4 regions of the Phytobacter cepae genome follow, and region 1 is predicted to be linked to each of the others. Evidence: predicted binding sites of a transcription regulator. Region 1 holds the regulator's gene; each other region holds the start of a gene.

Region 1 (4,452 bases):
TCGATTATGGCCATACCGGCACCGGCCAGGCGAGAAAATATCTTCATACCTACGACGAAGCGGTGCCATGGAATCAGGTGCCAGGAACCTTTACCCCCTGGCAACCGCTGCCGGAACCGACGGATGTGCTGTTTTACGAAGGCCTGCACGGCGGGGTGGTGACGCCGCAGCATGATGTGGCGCGCCATGTGGACCTGCTGGTCGGCGTGGTACCGATTGTGAATCTGGAGTGGATGCAGAAGCTGGTTCGCGACACCGGCGAACGCGGTCATTCCCGTGAAGCGGTGATGGACTCCGTGGTACGTTCAATGGAGGATTACATCAACTTCATTACGCCGCAGTTTTCCCGCACGCACATCAACTTTCAGCGCGTTCCCACCGTGGATACATCGAACCCCTTTGCCGCCAAAGTCATTCCATCGCTGGATGAAAGCTTTGTCGTCATTCATTTCCGTAATCTTGAAGGGATTGATTACCCCTGGCTACTGGCAATGCTGCAGGGTTCTTTTATTTCTCACATGAATACAATCGTGGTGCCGGGAGGCAAAATGGGGCTGGCGATGGAGCTCATCATGACACCGCTGGTTGAACGGTTGATGGAAGGCAAGAAGATTGAGTGATATCAGTCCCCTCTCCCCGTGGGAGAGGGTCAGGGTGAGGGCATCAGACCGCACAATGCCCTAAACCCGTCAGCCTTCGATCACTTCAAACGAATGCGTGATATTCGCCGCTTTCTCCAGCATCAACGCGACTGAGCAATACTTCTCGGCAGAGAGATCCACCGCACGGGATACGGCCGCCTCCTTCAGTGCCTTACCCGTCACGATAAAGTGCAGATTGATGTGGGTGAACAGGCGCGGCGCCTCTTCCCGGCGCTCAGAAGTGAGCTTTACTTCGCAATCCGTCACGTCATGACGGCCTTTCTGCAATATAGAGACAACATCAATCGCGCTGCACCCGCCTGCGGCCATCAGCACCATTTCCATCGGGCTTGGCGCTTTATCGCCCGAATTACCGTCCATCAGAATCTGGTGCCCGGAGGCAGATTCACCAAGGAACGTTAAACCTTCGACCCATTTCACACGAGCATGCATTTTATTCACTCCGGCAATGTCACTTTCTCTACAGATTACGCGCACATAAGAAAACTCGCAATGGAAGGCGACCTGCGTCAAGCTGAAGCGAGACACCAGGAGACAGGCGGCAAAACCTATGCTAAAACAGTCTGAATGCTACAGTGATACATTGATGTAATGCATGTACGCAGAGGACATCACATCTTAGAGCCCGCAGACATGTCTGACGGCGCACTTCCCAGGTATCGGGAAGACAGATTGCAACCCCAGTCACAGGGCGCAGATCCTGAGACTGGAGCCAGCTTATAACAGAGGATAACCGCGCATGGTGCTTGGCAAACCGCAAACAGACCCGACTCTCGAATGGTTCTTGTCTCATTGCCATATTCATAAGTACCCGTCGAAGAGCACGCTGATTCACCAGGGTGAAAAAGCGGAAACGTTGTACTACATCGTAAAAGGCTCAGTGGCTGTGCTCATCAAGGATGAAGAAGGGAAAGAGATGATCCTCTCTTACCTTAACCAGGGCGATTTTATTGGTGAACTGGGTCTGTTCGAAGAAGGTCAGGAGCGCAGTGCCTGGGTACGCGCCAAGACCGCTTGTGAAGTGGCCGAAATTTCCTACAAAAAATTCCGTCAGTTGATCCAGGTAAACCCGGATATTCTGATGCGCTTGTCCTCGCAGATGGCACGCCGCCTGCAGGTCACCTCGGAAAAAGTCGGCAACCTCGCCTTCCTCGATGTGACAGGCCGTATTGCTCAGACGTTACTGAATCTGGCGAAACAACCCGACGCAATGACCCACCCGGACGGTATGCAAATTAAAATAACCCGTCAGGAAATTGGTCAGATCGTGGGCTGTTCTCGTGAAACCGTTGGCCGCATCCTGAAGATGCTGGAAGATCAGAACCTGATCTCCGCTCACGGTAAAACTATTGTCGTGTACGGAACACGTTAATCTCTGAGCGGCGCATTGCTTCTGGCAGTGCGCCGTTTTTGTTTGCCTCATGTGGCGCAGGCTGATTTACCACCCCGAAATCAACTATGCACTGCGACAAACGCTGGTGTTATGCCTGCCTGTGACCGTTGGCCTGATTGCCGGTCGACTGGATTTAGGTCTGCTCTTCTCGTTAGTTCCCGCTTGTTGCAACATAGCTGGTCTCGACACACTGCATAAACGCTTCTTCAAGCGCGTGATCATTGGCGGTTCGCTCTTTGCTGGCAGCAGCCTCGCGGTGCAATTCCTGCTTTTCGAAAACGTTCCTCTGCCGCTCATTCTTACCCTGCTGGCGCTGACGCTGGGCGTCACGGCGGAAATCAGTGCGCTGCACGGCAGGTTGCTTCCCGCCTCGCTGATTGCCGCCATCTTCACGCTGAGTCTTGCGGGAAATATGCCGGTCTGGGAGCCGCTGCTGATCTACAGTCTTGGCACGCTATGGTATGGCGCCTTCAACGCCTTTTGGTTCTGGCTGTGGCGAGAGCAGCCGCTGCGCGAGTCATTAAGCCTGCTGTATCGTCAGCTCGCTGATTATTGCGAGGCCAAATACAGCCTGCTGACTCAGCATGCGGACCCGGAAAAAGCCCTCCCCCCACTGCTGGCACGTCAGCAAAAAGCAGTGGACATGATTAGCCAGTGTTACCAGCAACTGCATATGCTGGCGGCTAATCAGAACAGTGATTACAAAAGATTAAGGCGGGTTTTTCAGGTGGCGCTGGACCTACAGGAGCATATCTCCGTCAGCCTGCATCAGCCGCAGGAGGTGCAGGAACTGGTAGAGCGTAGCCATGCCGAAGAGGTCATTCGCTGGAACGCGCAAACCGTGGCGGCGCGGCTCCGGGTCATTGCGGATGACATCCTCTATCATCGCTATCCACAGCGCTTCAATATGGACAAGCAGATCAGCGCGCTGGAGAAAATCGCCCGTCAGCATCCGGACAACCCGGTAGGCCAGTTCTGCGCCTGGCACTTCAGCCAGATTGCCCGCGTGCTGCGCACCCAACGTCCGCTCTATATTCGCGATCTTATGGCCGAAAAGCAGCGACGATTGCCGCTGATTCCGGCACTCAAAAGCTATCTCTCGTTTAAATCCGCTGCGTTAAGAAACGCCGCGCGGGTAAGCGTCATGCTGAGTATTGCCAGCCTGATGGGCAGCGCGCTACATCTGCCGAAACCCTACTGGATAATGATGACGGTGATGTTTGTCACCCAGAACGGCTACGGAGCAACGCGGGTACGCATTCTGCACCGGGCGGCGGGGACCATGGCGGGGCTTATTATCGCCGGCGCCACGCTGCACTACCACGTGCCGGAAGGCTACACGCTGGCCACTATGCTGATTGTCACGCTGGTCAGTTACCTTATCATTCGCAAAAGCTACGGTTGGGCCATGGTGGGCTTTACCCTGACGGCGGTATATACGCTCCAGCTGCTGACGCTGAATGGCGATCAATTCATCGTGGCCCGGCTTATCGACACGCTGATCGGCTGCCTGATTGCCTTCGGCGGCGTCGTCTGGCTCTGGCCGCAGTGGCAAAGTGGTCTATTGCGCCGTAATGCTCATGATGCGCTGGAAACCTATCAGGATGCCATCCAACTTATTCTCAGCAACGACCCGCAGGCCACTCCGCTCGCATACCAGCGCATGCGTGTGAACCAGGCACACAATGCGCTATTCAACTCGCTTAATCAGGCGATGCAGGAGCCCGGCTTCGATACACGCTATCTGTCAGACATGAAATTGTGGGTTACCCACAGTCAGTTTATCGTTGAGCACATTAACGCAATGACCACGCTGGCCCGCGAGCACACTATGCTCACCCCGGATTTGGCGCAACGCTATTTACAGTCTTGTGAAATTGCCCTGCAACGCTGTCAGCAGCGGCTGGAGTATGACGGGCCGGGAGAGTCGGGGGATGTGAATATCCTGGAGGCGCCGGAGACAATGACCCACGGCCCAATGAGCACCCTGGAACAGCATCTGCAACGTATTCTGGGGCATCTGAGCACCATGCACACCATTTCATCGGTGGCATGGCGTCAGCGCCCGCATCACGGCATCTGGTTAACGCGGCGGCTACGACGTTAGCCGTTCACCACCTGCGCCACCGCCCCGGCAAAGCGGCGCATTCCTTCTTCGATATCGCTCTCTTCAACGATAAGCGCAGGCGCAAAACGCATCACGTCTGGCCCTGCATTCAAAACCATCACGCCTGCATCGGCTGCCGCCAGCAGGAAATCACGTGCACGACCCTTGAATTGCGGTGTCAGCTCAGCGCCAATCAGCAGGCCCATGCCGCGAATATCGCTGAAAATCCCGTACTGCTCGTTGATCTTCTGCAGATGCTTCACAAAAAGCTCGCGCTTCTCATTCACCCC
Region 2 (4,452 bases), 2.2 Mb from region 1:
ACGGTGCAGTGGTGGCAGCAAGGGGTGACCACCCAACTGCTGGAAATGGGCATCGACGCCACCTGGAACGATAACAATGAGTTTGAAGTCTGGGACGGCGAGGCCCGCTGCCACGGCTTCGGGCAAGAGATCGCCATTAAGCATATTCGCCCGGTGATGCCGCTGCTGATGATGCGCGCCTCGCTGGAAGCCCAACAACGCTTTGCGCCGCAAAAGCGTCCGTATCTGATTTCGCGCTCCGGTTGTGCCGGGATGCAGCGCTATGTGCAGACATGGAGCGGCGATAACCGCACCAACTGGGACACGCTGCGTTACAACACGCGAATGGGGCTGGGCATGAGTTTGTCGGGGCTGTTTAACGTCGGCCATGATGTCGGTGGTTTTTCCGGTGATAAGCCTGATGCTGAACTCTTTGTGCGCTGGGTGCAAAACGGCGTGATGCATCCGCGCTTTACTATTCACTCGTGGAATGACGATCGCACGGTGAATGAGCCCTGGATGTATCCGGGCGTGACACCGGCTATCCGCAGTGCGATTGAACTTCGTTATCGCTTGTTGCCGTATCTTTATACGCTGCTTTGGCAGGCACATGCTGACGATGAACCGATGCTGCGCCCAACCTTCCTCGACCACGAGCACGACCCGCAGACCTTTGAGGAGTGTGACGATTTCCTGCTTGGCCGCGATATTCTGGTCGCCAGCGTGGTAGAGCCGGGGCAACGTGAGCGCCGCCTCTGGCTGCCTGAAAACGAAACGGGTTGGTACGATTTTTACACCCATGAATGGTTCTCCGGCGGCCAGTGGATTGTGCGCGATGCACCGCTGGAAAAACTGCCGTTAATGGTGAGAGGGGGTGCCGGCTTGCCGCTCAGTGAACGCATAAAGCATGTGTCAGTTGAAAAAGACGATACGCGCGAGCTTAAGCTGTTCCCGGTAAAAGGGGTTGGCGCCACGTCTGGCCTGCTGTTCGAGGACGACGGCGAAAGCTGGGGTTACCAGAAGGGTAATGCGTTATGGCTGGAGTGGGAGATGGTGTGTGACGGCGCAAGCATTAACCTGAAGATCAACGCACGCGGGGATTATCGTCCAGCGTGGAAAGCGCTGAAGGTGTCGTTACCGGCGGGTGAGAAACGTAAATTACTGGTGAATGGCGAAGAAAGGGGTGAATGGGTGTTGTAGTGCGGCCTGATGCCCTCACCCTCTCCCACCGGGAGAGGGAACAGAAGCAACACTTCTTTCACCCTCACCCTCTCCCTCTCCCACCGGGAGAGGGAACAGAAGCAACACGTCTTTCCCTAAGTATCTCGCGTTGCAGGAAGGCGGCAAACCTGTGAATCCCCGGGAGCTTACATAAGTAAGTGACCGGGGTGAACAGGTGAAGCCAACGCATCTGCAGCGTGAAAGACGACGGGAAATTAGTTATCGATACCTTTGCTGCGCAGGTAATCTTCGTAGTTACCGCTGAAGTCGACCACTTTTTCTGGGGTAATTTCAATCACACGGGTCGCCAGCGAGCTGACGAACTCACGGTCATGGGAGACGAAAATCAGGGTGCCCTGATACATCTCCAGCGCCATGTTCAGCGACTCAATGGATTCCATATCCAGGTGGTTGGTCGGTTCATCCATGATCAGAATGTTAGGCTTTTGCATCATCAGCTTGCCGAACAGCATGCGCCCTTTTTCACCGCCAGAGAGCACCTTAGCCGGTTTCTTGATATCGTCCTGGCTGAACAGCAGGCGGCCGAGGAAACCACGAACCACCTGCTCATCGTCGCCCTCCTGCTTCCACTGGCTCATCCAGTCAAACACGGACAGATCGTTATCGAAATCGTCGGCATGGTCCTGCGCGTAGTAGCCAATTTGCGCATTTTCAGACCATTTCACGGTGCCGTGGTCCGGGGCAAGTTCGCCGACCAGGGTTTTCAGCATGGTGGATTTACCCACGCCGTTCGCACCGATAATGGCAATTTTTTCGCCCACTTCCATCATCAGGTTGAAGTTTTTAAACAGCGGGCCGTTGTCAAAGCCTTTGGTCAGCGCTTCTACTTCCAGCGCGTTACGGAACAGTTTCTTATCCTGCTCGAAACGGATGAACGGGTTCTGACGGCTGGAGGCTTTCACCTCATCCAGTTTGATTTTATCAATCTGACGCGCACGTGAAGTGGCCTGGCGAGACTTTGAGGCGTTGGCGCTAAAGCGGCTAACGAAGGATTGCAGGTCAGCAATCTGCGCTTTTTTCTTGGCGTTGTCGGCCAGCAGACGTTCACGCGCCTGGGTGGCAGCGGTCATGTACTCGTCGTAGTTACCGGCGTAAACGCGCAGCTCGCCGTAGTCCAGATCCGCCATGTGGGTGCACACCATGTTCAGGAAGTGACGGTCGTGCGAAATGATGATCATGGTGCTTTCACGCTCGTTGAGCGTCTGCTCCAGCCAGCGGATAGTGTCGATGTCCAGGTTGTTCGTCGGTTCATCGAGCAGCAGGATGTCCGGGTTAGAGAACAGCGCCTGAGCCAGCAGGACACGCAGCTTCCAGCCCGGAGCGACTTCACTCATCAGGCCGTAATGTTGTTCTACCGGGATACCGACGCCCAGCAGCAGTTCGCCCGCGCGCGCTTCGGCAGAGTAACCGTCCATCTCGCCATACTGCGTTTCGAGATCGGCCACTTTGTAGCCATCTTCTTCGCTCATTTCGGCCAGACTGTAAATGCGGTCGCGCTCTTGTTTCACTTCCCACAGCTCGCCATGACCCATGATCACGGTATCGAGAACGGTGAAGGTTTCGAAGGCAAACTGATCCTGGCGCAGCTTACCGATACGCTCGTTAGGATCGAGCGAGACGTTCCCCAGCGTAGGCTCTAAGTCGCTGCCGAGGATTTTCATAAAGGTGGATTTACCGCTTCCGTTAGCGCCGATCAGGCCGTAACGGTTGCCGCCGCCAAATTTGACGGAAATGTTTTCAAAGAGCGGCTTGCTGCCGAACTGCATGGTGACGTTGCTGGTTACTAACACGGAAGTATCCTGAAATGTGTGACAAACACCCTATTATGCCACAATTCCGAATTAGATTCCTGCTTCGAAACGCAGGGCTAAAATGAAAGCAACGGGAAAAAAGTGTGATTTAGTACACATCCGAATTCCCTGCGCGGGGGAATGCACATATAATGCGCTCCCATCAATAGAAAGCATTATTAACCCAACGGCCTGTGGCACGAATCTCGCACAACATGAACATGAAAATAAAAACGCTTTTAGCGGCGGCGTTTGCCGTCGTAGGCTTTTGTAATACCGCGTCTGCTGTTACTTACCCGCTGCCAACCGATGGCAGTCGTCTTGTCGGCCAGAACCAGGTCGTGACGATCCCAGAAGGCAATACCCAGCCGCTGGAGTACTTTGCGGCGGAGTACCAGATGGGTCTTTCCAACATGACGGAAGCCAACCCGGGTATTGATGCCTTCCTGCCGAAAGGCGGTACGGTGATGAACATCCCGCAGCAGCTGATTCTGCCGGATACTGTGCATGAAGGTATCGTGATTAACAGTGCTGAAATGCGCCTCTATTACTACCCGAAAGGCACGAACACCGTCATCGTGCTGCCTATCGGTATCGGCCAGTTGGGTAAAGACACCCCGATTAACTGGACCACCAAAGTTGAACGTAAGAAAGCAGGTCCGACCTGGACTCCGACGGCCAAAATGCACGCTGAATACATTGCCGCTGGCGAGCCGCTGCCTGCGGTTGTACCGGCTGGCCCGGATAACCCGATGGGTCTGTATGCGCTCTACATCGGCCGTCTGTATGCTATTCATGGCACCAACGCCAACTTCGGTATCGGTCTGCGCGTGAGCCACGGCTGCGTGCGTCTGCGTAATGACGACATCAAATTCCTGTTCGAAAACGTGCCGGTCGGCACCCGCGTTCAGTTCATTGATGAGCCGGTAAAAGCGACCACCGAGCCAGACGGTTCACGTTATGTAGAAGTCCATAACCCGCTGTCCACCACGGAAGAGCAGTTCAACGAAGGTGAAATCGTGCCGATCTCGTTGACCAAAAGCGTCCAGAGCGTGACCAGCCAGTCTGACGTCGATCAAAGCATTGTTGAGCAGGCCATCCAGAACCGTTCCGGTATGCCGGTACGTCTGAACTAAGCAGCATGTACACCCTAAAAAAGCGGGTCTGAGACCCGCTTTTTTTTATCCGTTATTCACCACAATCACGCCACCGTGATCGTAGCGGTAGTGGCAATGGGCATACTCCAGCGGCGTACCATCCTCCAGATAAATCACCTGCTCCACCTCCAGCACCGGATCGGTCTCTTCACAGTTCAGGTACTTTTTATCTTCTTCGCCCGGCTTCAGCGCTCGTACCACACGGTACGAACCCATGATTTTCAACGCCAGGGATTCCTGTACATAGCTGAATACTGAACTTTCAAGATGGGATTTATTCAACC
Region 3 (4,452 bases), 300 kb from region 1:
CTCACCCGAACCCTCTCCCCAGAGGGAGAGGTCCGTCCCCGTTTGGTTCGAGCGGCAGGTGGGTTGGCTTCTTCACTGACCCCGGTCGCTTAGAAAAGTGGCCAGAGTGGTGTTGTAACCTGCCTTCCCGCCGCCCGAATTTTCAGGGGAGCGTTCGAACATTACGCCTTCAGCAGAGCCAGAACTTCTTCTACGCTGGTGGTGTTAGCCAGACGCTCAATGACGGTTTCGTCATCCAGAGCGTTGGTCAGGCTGGTAATAACCTGAATGTGCTCGTTGTTACGCGCAGCGATACCGATAACCAGACGGGCAACATCTTCCGGCTCTTCACCGAACAGTACGCCTTGCGGATACTGGCAGAATACCACGCCGGTTTTCAGTACACGGTCTTTGGCTTCCACGGTGCCGTGTGGGACAGCGATAGACTCACCCAGGTAAGTTGGGGTCAGTTTTTCGCGTTCCAGCATTGCTTCAACGTACTCAGGCTGAACGTAGCCGCCTTTCACCAGCTGCTCACCGGCAAAGCGAATCGCTTCTTCTTTGTTGCTGGCAGTACGGCCCAAGAAGACGTTTTCAGCGCTTAATTTGAACAGGTTGCTGTTGCTGGTATCAAAGCTGTCCTGCAGGCTGCTCTGTACCTTAACGGTGTTATCCGCATGGCGTTGCGCAGCAACCAGGCGTTCCGTCAGGTTGGTGTACAGACCGCTGTCGAGGAAGTTGGTCAGCGAAATGTGCTGTGCCTGCGGCACCTGGCGCATCGCACGCTCGGTCAGGTCACGGTGGGTAATCACCAGGTCAACATCAGACGGCAGGCTGTTAATAGCGCTGTTGGTCACGGAGATGTTGGTCAGACCCGCATCCTGGACTTTTTTGCGCAGCACGCCTGCACCCATTGCGCTGGAACCCATACCGGCATCACAGGCAACGATGATTTTACGTACGTGGCTCAGATCGTTGGTTACGTCGCCAGTCGCCAGAGCACTCGCCCCTTTAGACTGTGCTTTCATGTCCTGTACGCGGCGGGTAGCGGCTTCGATATCATCATCTTCTTCTTTGACTTTGCTGGTTTTCAGCAGAATCGCGGAGATAACGAAGGAAACAGCCAGCGCAGCGAAGATAGCAGCGATGTTCGCGAAGTAAGCCCCTTTCGGCGTCATTGCCAGCACGGCCAGGATAGAACCCGGGGACGCCGGAGACACCAGACCGCCACCCAGCACGCTCAACGTGAACACGCCAGTCATACCACCGAGGATTACTGCGATCAGCAGACGTGGGTTCATCAGCACGTAAGGGAAGTAAATTTCGTGGATACCCCCCAGGAAGTGGATGATAGCCGCGCCGCCAGCAGACTGACGTGCACTACCACGACCGAAGAACATGTACGCCAGCAGGACGCCCATCCCCGGACCCGGGTTAGCTTCGATCAGGAAGAAGATAGACTTGCCGAGTTCATTCGACTGCTGAATACCCAGCGGCGAGAAGATACCGTGGTTGATGGCGTTGTTGAGGAACAGGATTTTCGCCGGTTCAACAAAGATGGACGCCAGCGGCAGCATGTCGTGCACAACCATGAAGTTAACGCCAGCCGCGAGGCCTCTGGACAACACTTCAACCGCAGGACCGATACCTTTAAACGCCAGCAGCGCCAGGATCATACCGATGATGCCAGCGGAGAAGTTATTCACCAGCATTTCAAAACCGGATTTGATCTTACCGTCTACAGCGGCGTCAAATTTCTTAATGCACAGGCCGCCCAACGGACCCGCGATCATTGCACCGAGGAACATCGGCATATCCGCACCGACGATAACACCCATGGTGGTGATAGCACCGACCACACCACCACGATCGCCACCCACCAGACGACCACCGGTATAACCGATGAGCAGCGGCAGCAGGTAGGTGATCATCGGACCGACGAGCTTCGCCAGCGTTTCGTTCGGTAACCACCCTGTAGGAATAAACAATGCGGTAATAATACCCCACGCGATAAACGCGCCGATATTTGGCATTACCATGTTGCTGAGGAAGCGACCAAAGCTTTGCACTCTGATCTTGATATCGGATGACATAAAACACCCCTTCTTATGTTTGCTATCGCACAGGCCGGAAGCCCGAGGTTTTGTTGTTAACGTGGCGGCAGAGGTAGCCGGACCCGTGTTCTGTGATGCGAAATCTCGCACCGAATCAGCCAACTGTCCAGATGACGCCCGGCAATGTGACTTAGATCACGTTAAAGTAGGGGGTGTACCGTGCTTTAACGTGATATTCGTCACAAATATGTTGTGTAGAAAAAGAACAAAGGGCAAAAAAACAGCGTGGTACCCCCATTAATGTGACTCTTATCACAAATGTTTGGGGTGGGTTTGTTATTCATTTGTGATCTTCGTCACAAGATATTTTAACCAGGTGTTTTCTGAGTGTGATCGGTCGCAAACTCTGGTTTTCGCTCACATCGCAACCTGTAATTCTCTTTCACCTCGCCTGGCACACGCGGCGGCTGGCCCAACATATCCAGATAAGTTTTCACATTTATGAAACGTCTGGCGTCGTATTTGTTTACCTTAGTACATACTTAAGGCTTTGCAGTTGGCGACAAGGAGAAGGCAATGAAACTGATTGGCAGCTATACCAGCCCGTTTGTGCGCAAAATTTCCGTCATTCTGCTGGAGAAGGGCATCACCTTTGAGTTTGTGAATGAACAGCCCTACAACGCCATCAACAATGTGATGCAGTACAACCCGTTAGGTAAAGTGCCCGCGCTGGTCACTGATGAAGGCGACGTCTGGTACGACTCACCGATCATTGCTGAATATATTGATTTGCTGGATATGGCCCCGGCCATGCTGCCGAAAGAACCCAAAGCGGCGCTGAAGCTTCGCCAGATAGAAGCCCTGGCCGACGGTATTATGGATGCTGCCCTGGTGTCGGTACGGGAAATTGCGCGCCCCGCAGCCCAGCAGTCAGAAACGGAGCTTCTGCGTCAACGGGAGAAAATCAGCAAGGGGTTAGATGCGCTGGAAAATTACCTCAGTGACGGCACGCTAAGCGTGGATGCGCTGGACCTTGCCACTATCTCCATTGCCTGCGCCATCGGCTATCTCAACTTCCGCCACGTCTCTCCTGGCTGGTGTGTCGACAGGCCTCAACTGGTTAAACTGGTGGAAAATCTGTTCCAGCGTGAGAGCTTCGCACGTACCGAACCGCCGAAGGCTTGATACCCGTTATGTCAGCCTGAATCAACTCGCGGTACAATCCCCTCACGTCGAACTTCTCTCCCGGCGGGAGGGGCAAACCCAGCCAGGCTCACTCATGACAACGGAAATTCAGTCGCTTTATATTCAGATACCTTCTACCGACCGCCTGTTACGTGATGAGGCGTTCTCCCCTTTGATGGCCGCCTTTGGTCACCGCCAGGTCGCTGCGGCGTTACGCCAGCTACAGGTTGAAGCGCGTGAGGCGGTGCGGCTGAAACAGACATTACCTGGCTGGTGCGAAAACTGGGCGCAGGCGGCGTATCAACGCCTGGCGAACGAGAGCATGGGTGCCCTGCGGCCAGTCTTCAACCTGACGGGCACGGTACTGCACACCAATCTCGGACGTGCATTGCAGGCGCAAGCGGCTATTGATGCCGTGACGCAGGCGATGCGCTCACCGGTGACGCTGGAGTACTCGCTGGACGATGCCGGGCGGGGCCACCGCGATCGTGCCGTGGCGGACCTGCTTTGCCGCCTGACGGGGGCTGAAGATGCCTGCATCGTGAATAACAATGCTGCGGCGGTATTGCTGATGCTTGCTGCGACGGCGAGCGGCAAAGAGGTGGTGGTGTCTCGTGGCGAGCTGGTGGAAATTGGCGGTGCGTTCCGCATCCCCGACGTCATGCGCCAGGCGGGCTGCGTGTTACAGGAAGTGGGTACCACCAACCGCACTCATGCCAAAGATTATCGTCAGGCGGTGAATGACAATACCGCGCTGCTGATGAAGGTCCATACCAGCAATTATCACATTGAAGGCTTTACCAAAACGGTGGATGAAGCCGAGCTGGTCTCTCTTGGCGACGAACTAAAGGTGCCGGTGATTGCCGACCTGGGCAGCGGTTCGCTGGTGGATCTCAGCGAGTATGGATTGCCGAAAGAGCCGCTGGTGCAGGCGTTGATTGCGGCTGGCGTGAGCCTGGTGAGTTTTTCTGGCGATAAGCTACTCGGCGGCCCGCAGGCCGGGATTATCGTCGGCAAAAAAGCGCTGATTGAGCAGCTTCAGCGCCACCCGCTGAAGCGCGCGCTGCGGGCAGATAAAATGACCCTTGCGGCGCTGGATGCCACGCTGCGCCTCTACCTGCACCCGGAAAAACTGCGCGAAAACCTGCCGACGCTGCGTTTACTCACTCGCTCGCAGGAAGAGATAAACCAGCAGGCGCAGCGCTTATTGGCGGCTTTGGCCGCAAATTATCCA
Region 4 (4,452 bases), 190 kb from region 1:
GATTTGAACCTGATTCGCCGCCAGTGCAGCTTTAAATTTGTTCGGGAAAATATCGTTACTCATCTTTTGCACCTTAAATTTTGTCGTTGCTTACTTTTTCAATTCCATACGTTTGATGTCGCCGACCACAAACAGGTAGCACACCATCATCATCAGGGCCGAACAGCCAACAAAGACCAACGCACCGTTGAAAGAATGCAACTCTTTAACCATGTATCCAATTGCTAACGGGGTAACAATGGACGCCACATTACCGAACACGTTAAACACGCCGCCGCACAGACCCACAATTTCTTTTGGTGCGACATCGGAGATAACAGGCCAGCCCAACGCGCCGAAACCTTTTCCGAAGAATGCCAGTGCCATTAAGGCGATAACCAGCACGGTGTTGTCGGTGTAATTACACAGAATGATGCTTGAAGCCAACAGCATCCCAAGAACAATAGGAAGCTTACGTGCGACGGTCAGAGAGTAGCCGCGCTTGATCAGGTAGTCAGAGAACAGACCGCCTAACACACCGCCACCAAAGCCGCAGAGCGCCGGGATGGAGGCAACAAATCCCACTTTCAGAATCGACATGCCCTTTTCCTGCACCAGGTAAATCGGGAACCATGTCAGGAAGAACCAGGTAATGGTGTTCAGGAAGTACTGACCAAAGAACACACCAAGCATCATACGGTTAGACAAAAGCTGCTTGATGTAATCCAGCTTCGGACCCTTTTGACTGCCGTCATCGGCTTTTTTGTGGTCCATGTCAACGACCGCGCCGTTGGCAGAGATGTAATCCAGCTCTTCACGGCTCATACGAGGGTGGTCGGTTGGGTTATGCATGTACTTAACCCAAATGGCCGTCAGCACAAAGCCCAGTGCACCCATCACGGTAAACACGTGCTCCCAACCCCAGGCAAAGGTCAGATAACCCAGCAGGGGTGAGAACAGCGCCAGCGAGAAGTACTGCGCTGAGTTAAAGATAGCGGATGCAGTACCACGCTCTTTTGCCGGGAACCAGGCCGCCACGATACGGGCATTTGCCGGGAACGAGGGCGCTTCAGAGAAGCCCAGCATGAAACGCATGATAAACATGGAGATACCGGCCCATGCTATCGGGAAGATGTCGACAAAACCTTGCATAAAGGTAAAGAGCGACCAGAAAAACAGGCTGTAGGTATAGACTTTTTTCGAACCGAAGCGGTCAAGCAGCCAGCCGCCAGGGATCTGCATCAGCAGGTAAGCCCAACCAAACGCAGAGAAAATGTAACCCATGGAGACAGAGTCAAGTTGTAACTCTTTAGCAACTTCGGTTCCCGCAATGGAGAGCGTCGCGCGGTCTGCATAGTTAATTGCAGTAACAATAAAGATTATCAGCAGTATTAAATAACGGGTTGGCATACCCCGTTTTACTTCAACATTATTTTGTACAGACATAACAAACCTCTCGGGCCCGGCTTAAATTAAAAATATAATTATTTTGATGTAAGAATCACCCGACTTATAAATAAGCTCTCGAAGCTAATATCAGGTAACGACATATTTAATTTTATTATCGCTCAGTATAATCATCACCTATAGGCCACGCACTGGAGTGATGCTCAATTCTGGAAGGGGTAAAGAAGATTTTTTTGAGCATATGCACATACCCCTGGGCGCTGATGCACAGATCTTATCATTCCTCCCCAGACAAGGCGGGTCATCGCAGAAATAAGTGATTTAGATCACATTTTAATATTAGAACTCCTGACATTCTTATTTCATCAAACGAGTTTTTAATTTGTGATAATTACAGAATCGTTTCTACTTTATTCCTTTTTGAGTAATGCATCGTACAGTTAGCTGGAGATTACCTGACAATGGCCGACATTGAAATTAGACAGCAGTCGCCTACGGCGTTTTATATTAAAGTACATGAGACCGACAACGTCGCGATCATCGTTAATGACAATGGCTTAAAAGCGGGAACACGCTTCCCGGACGGGTTAGAGTTAATTGAACATATCCCGCAGGGCCATAAAGTTGCGCTGGTAGATATTCCACATCATGGTGAGATTGTTCGTTACGGTGAAGTCATTGGTTATGCAGTGCGAGACATTGCGCGCGGCAGTTGGATCGACGAATCCACCGTCGAACTGCCAAAAGCGCCGCCATTGAATACATTACCTTTAGCGACCAAAGTACCCGAAGCACTGCCGCCGCTGGAAGGCTATACCTTCGAAGGCTACCGCAACGCGGACGGCAGCGTAGGGACCAAAAATCTGCTCGGCATCACCACCAGCGTGCATTGTGTTGCTGGCGTGGTTGATTATGTTGTGAAAATCATTGAACGCGACCTGCTGCCGAAATACCCGAACGTCGATGGCGTGGTCGGTCTGAACCATCTTTATGGTTGTGGTGTGGCCATCAATGCCCCCGCAGCCGTGGTGCCTATCCGTACCATTCATAATATTTCGCTGAACCCGAACTTCGGTGGCGAAGTGATGGTTATCGGTCTGGGCTGCGAAAAACTGCAACCAGAGCGTCTGTTGCAGGGCACCGATGATGTGCAAGCCATTCCGGTAGACAGCGCAAGTATTGTGCGTCTGCAGGACGAGCATCATGTCGGCTTCCGTTCTATGGTGGATGACATTCTGCAAGTGGCTGAACGTCATCTGGCGAAACTGAATCAACGTAAGCGTGAAACCTGCCCGGCATCTGAACTGGTTGTGGGCACGCAGTGTGGCGGCAGTGATGCCTTCTCCGGTGTGACCGCGAACCCGGCCGTAGGCTATGCCTCTGACCTGTTTGTGCGTTGTGGCGCAACCGTCATGTTCTCTGAAGTGACCGAAGTGCGTGATGCCATCCACTTGCTGACGCCGCGTGCAGAAACCGAAGAAGTGGGCAAACGTCTGCTCGAAGAGATGGCCTGGTACGACAACTATCTGGATATGGGGAAAACTGACCGTAGCGCCAACCCTTCTCCGGGTAACAAAAAAGGCGGTCTGGCTAACGTGGTGGAAAAAGCCCTGGGTTCTATCGCCAAATCCGGTAAAAGCGCCATTGTTGAAGTGCTTTCTCCTGGCCAACGCCCGACCAAACGAGGCTTAATTTACGCAGCAACCCCGGCGAGCGACTTCGTCTGTGGTACGCAACAAGTGGCTTCCGGTATCACCGTTCAGGTGTTCACAACCGGCCGCGGTACACCGTATGGCCTGATGGCAGTACCCGTCATCAAGATGGCGACCCGCACTGAGCTGGCCAACCGTTGGTTTGACCTGATGGATATTAACGCGGGCACCATCGCCACAGGCGAAGAGTCCATCGAGGATGTGGGCTGGAAACTGTTCCATTTCATCCTGGATGTGGCGAGTGGCCGTAAGAAAACCTTCTCGGATCAATGGGGTCTGCACAACCAACTGGCGGTGTTCAACCCCGCTCCGGTGACCTGATTCATCATTATAAAAAAACTCATCGTATTTTTAGCATGGCTTCGGCCATGCTTTTTTTATGGCTGAATCAGCACCACCTCAATCCCTAACTTACGCAGCCCACTCAGACTTTCAGCCGGAATATTTTCGTCCGTGATGACCATATCAATACGTTGTGTATCTATGATTTTGTGCAAACTTGAATGATTGAATTTGCTGGAGTCCGTCACCACAATAATCCGCTCCGCCACTTCACACATGCGGCGGTTTAATCGCGCCTCATCTTCGTTATGAGTGCTCACTCCCCGCTCCAGGTCAATGGCATCGACACCCAGAAAAAGCATATCGAAGTGGTAATTTTGGAGCGACTGCTCAGCCCGATCGCCATAAAAAGAGAGCGACTGTCGGCGTAGATGACCGCCGGTCATTAACAGCTCTACCCCTTCTGCTTCCAGCAATGCATTCGCCACATTCATCCCGTTGGTCATCGCAATCACATCGGTATGTTCACGTAATAAGCGGGCAATCTCATAAGTGGTTGTGCCGGAGTCCAGAATAATGCGATGCCCCGGCCTTACAAGGTCCACGGCGGCTTGCGCGATGCTGCGCTTGAGAGAAGTGTTGAGCGTACTTTTATCTTCCAGCGTGGGCTCTGACACCGGCGGAGTATTACTGTCGCAAATCAGTGCACCACCGTAAGCGCGTACCGCAATGCCCTGCTTTTCCAGAAAAGCGAGATCGTTGCGAATCGTCACGGTTGAGACCCCAAACTGGGTCGAAAGCTGGTTAACCTGCACGCTGCCCTGTTCGCGTAGTTGTTGAATAATTTGTTCACGCCTGCCGCTGGTACCGGTCGTCCGCTTTACCGCCAAAGAATCGTTGTTCGTCATCAAAAGGTCCTGATAAATTCTTTCGTTTCATTTCGATTAACTTATTAACTCCTTTCTTCAACGGAAATGCAAGGGCGTACTCCTTGTTCTGGCACCGCATTTGATGCATATCTTTCGATTTATTTCTTTTGTGAACCGGATCGTGCTTTTCATATCTTTCATTT

Evidence for each region. The regulator CRP, encoded in region 1, controls carbon source genes, mostly activating them, when cyclic AMP is high. The targets are predictions, from matches to a motif close to ATGTGANNNNNNTCACAT.
Region 2: ACUY4Q_RS16100 (ABC-F family ATPase) is a predicted target of CRP. The motif match lies at 3,114-3,131, and genes of this name have one in related genera.
Region 3: ACUY4Q_RS00750 (PTS mannitol transporter subunit IICBA) is a predicted target of CRP. The motif match lies at 2,217-2,234, and genes of this name have one in related genera.
Region 4: garD (galactarate dehydratase) is a predicted target of CRP. The motif match lies at 1,701-1,718, and genes of this name have one in related genera.

What each region holds. Positions count from the first base shown of each region.
Region 1 covers NZ_CM135107.1:458,870-463,321, reverse strand. Annotated here, with positions in the region: gene ACUY4Q_RS02115 (phosphoribulokinase) at 1-620, shown strand, start outside; gene ACUY4Q_RS02110 (OsmC family protein) at 690-1,094, opposite strand; gene crp (cAMP-activated global transcriptional regulator CRP) at 1,402-2,034, shown strand; gene ACUY4Q_RS02100 (YccS/YhfK family putative transporter) at 2,084-4,162, shown strand; gene argD (bifunctional acetylornithine/succinyldiaminopimelate transaminase) at 4,159-4,452, opposite strand, start outside.
Region 2 covers NZ_CM135107.1:3,428,715-3,433,166, forward strand. Annotated here, with positions in the region: gene ACUY4Q_RS16095 (glycoside hydrolase family 31 protein) at 1-1,179, shown strand, start outside; gene ACUY4Q_RS16100 (ABC-F family ATPase) at 1,416-3,011, opposite strand; gene ldtB (L,D-transpeptidase) at 3,227-4,147, shown strand; gene ACUY4Q_RS16110 (GntR family transcriptional regulator) at 4,193-4,452, opposite strand, start outside.
Region 3 covers NZ_CM135107.1:155,678-160,129, forward strand. Annotated here, with positions in the region: gene ACUY4Q_RS00750 (PTS mannitol transporter subunit IICBA) at 162-2,072, opposite strand; gene ACUY4Q_RS00755 (glutathione S-transferase) at 2,610-3,218, shown strand; gene selA (L-seryl-tRNA(Sec) selenium transferase) at 3,313-4,452, shown strand, end outside.
Region 4 covers NZ_CM135107.1:646,106-650,557, reverse strand. Annotated here, with positions in the region: gene garL (2-dehydro-3-deoxyglucarate aldolase) at 1-63, opposite strand, end outside; gene ACUY4Q_RS03155 (MFS transporter) at 91-1,425, opposite strand; gene garD (galactarate dehydratase) at 1,848-3,419, shown strand; gene ACUY4Q_RS03145 (DeoR family transcriptional regulator) at 3,476-4,288, opposite strand.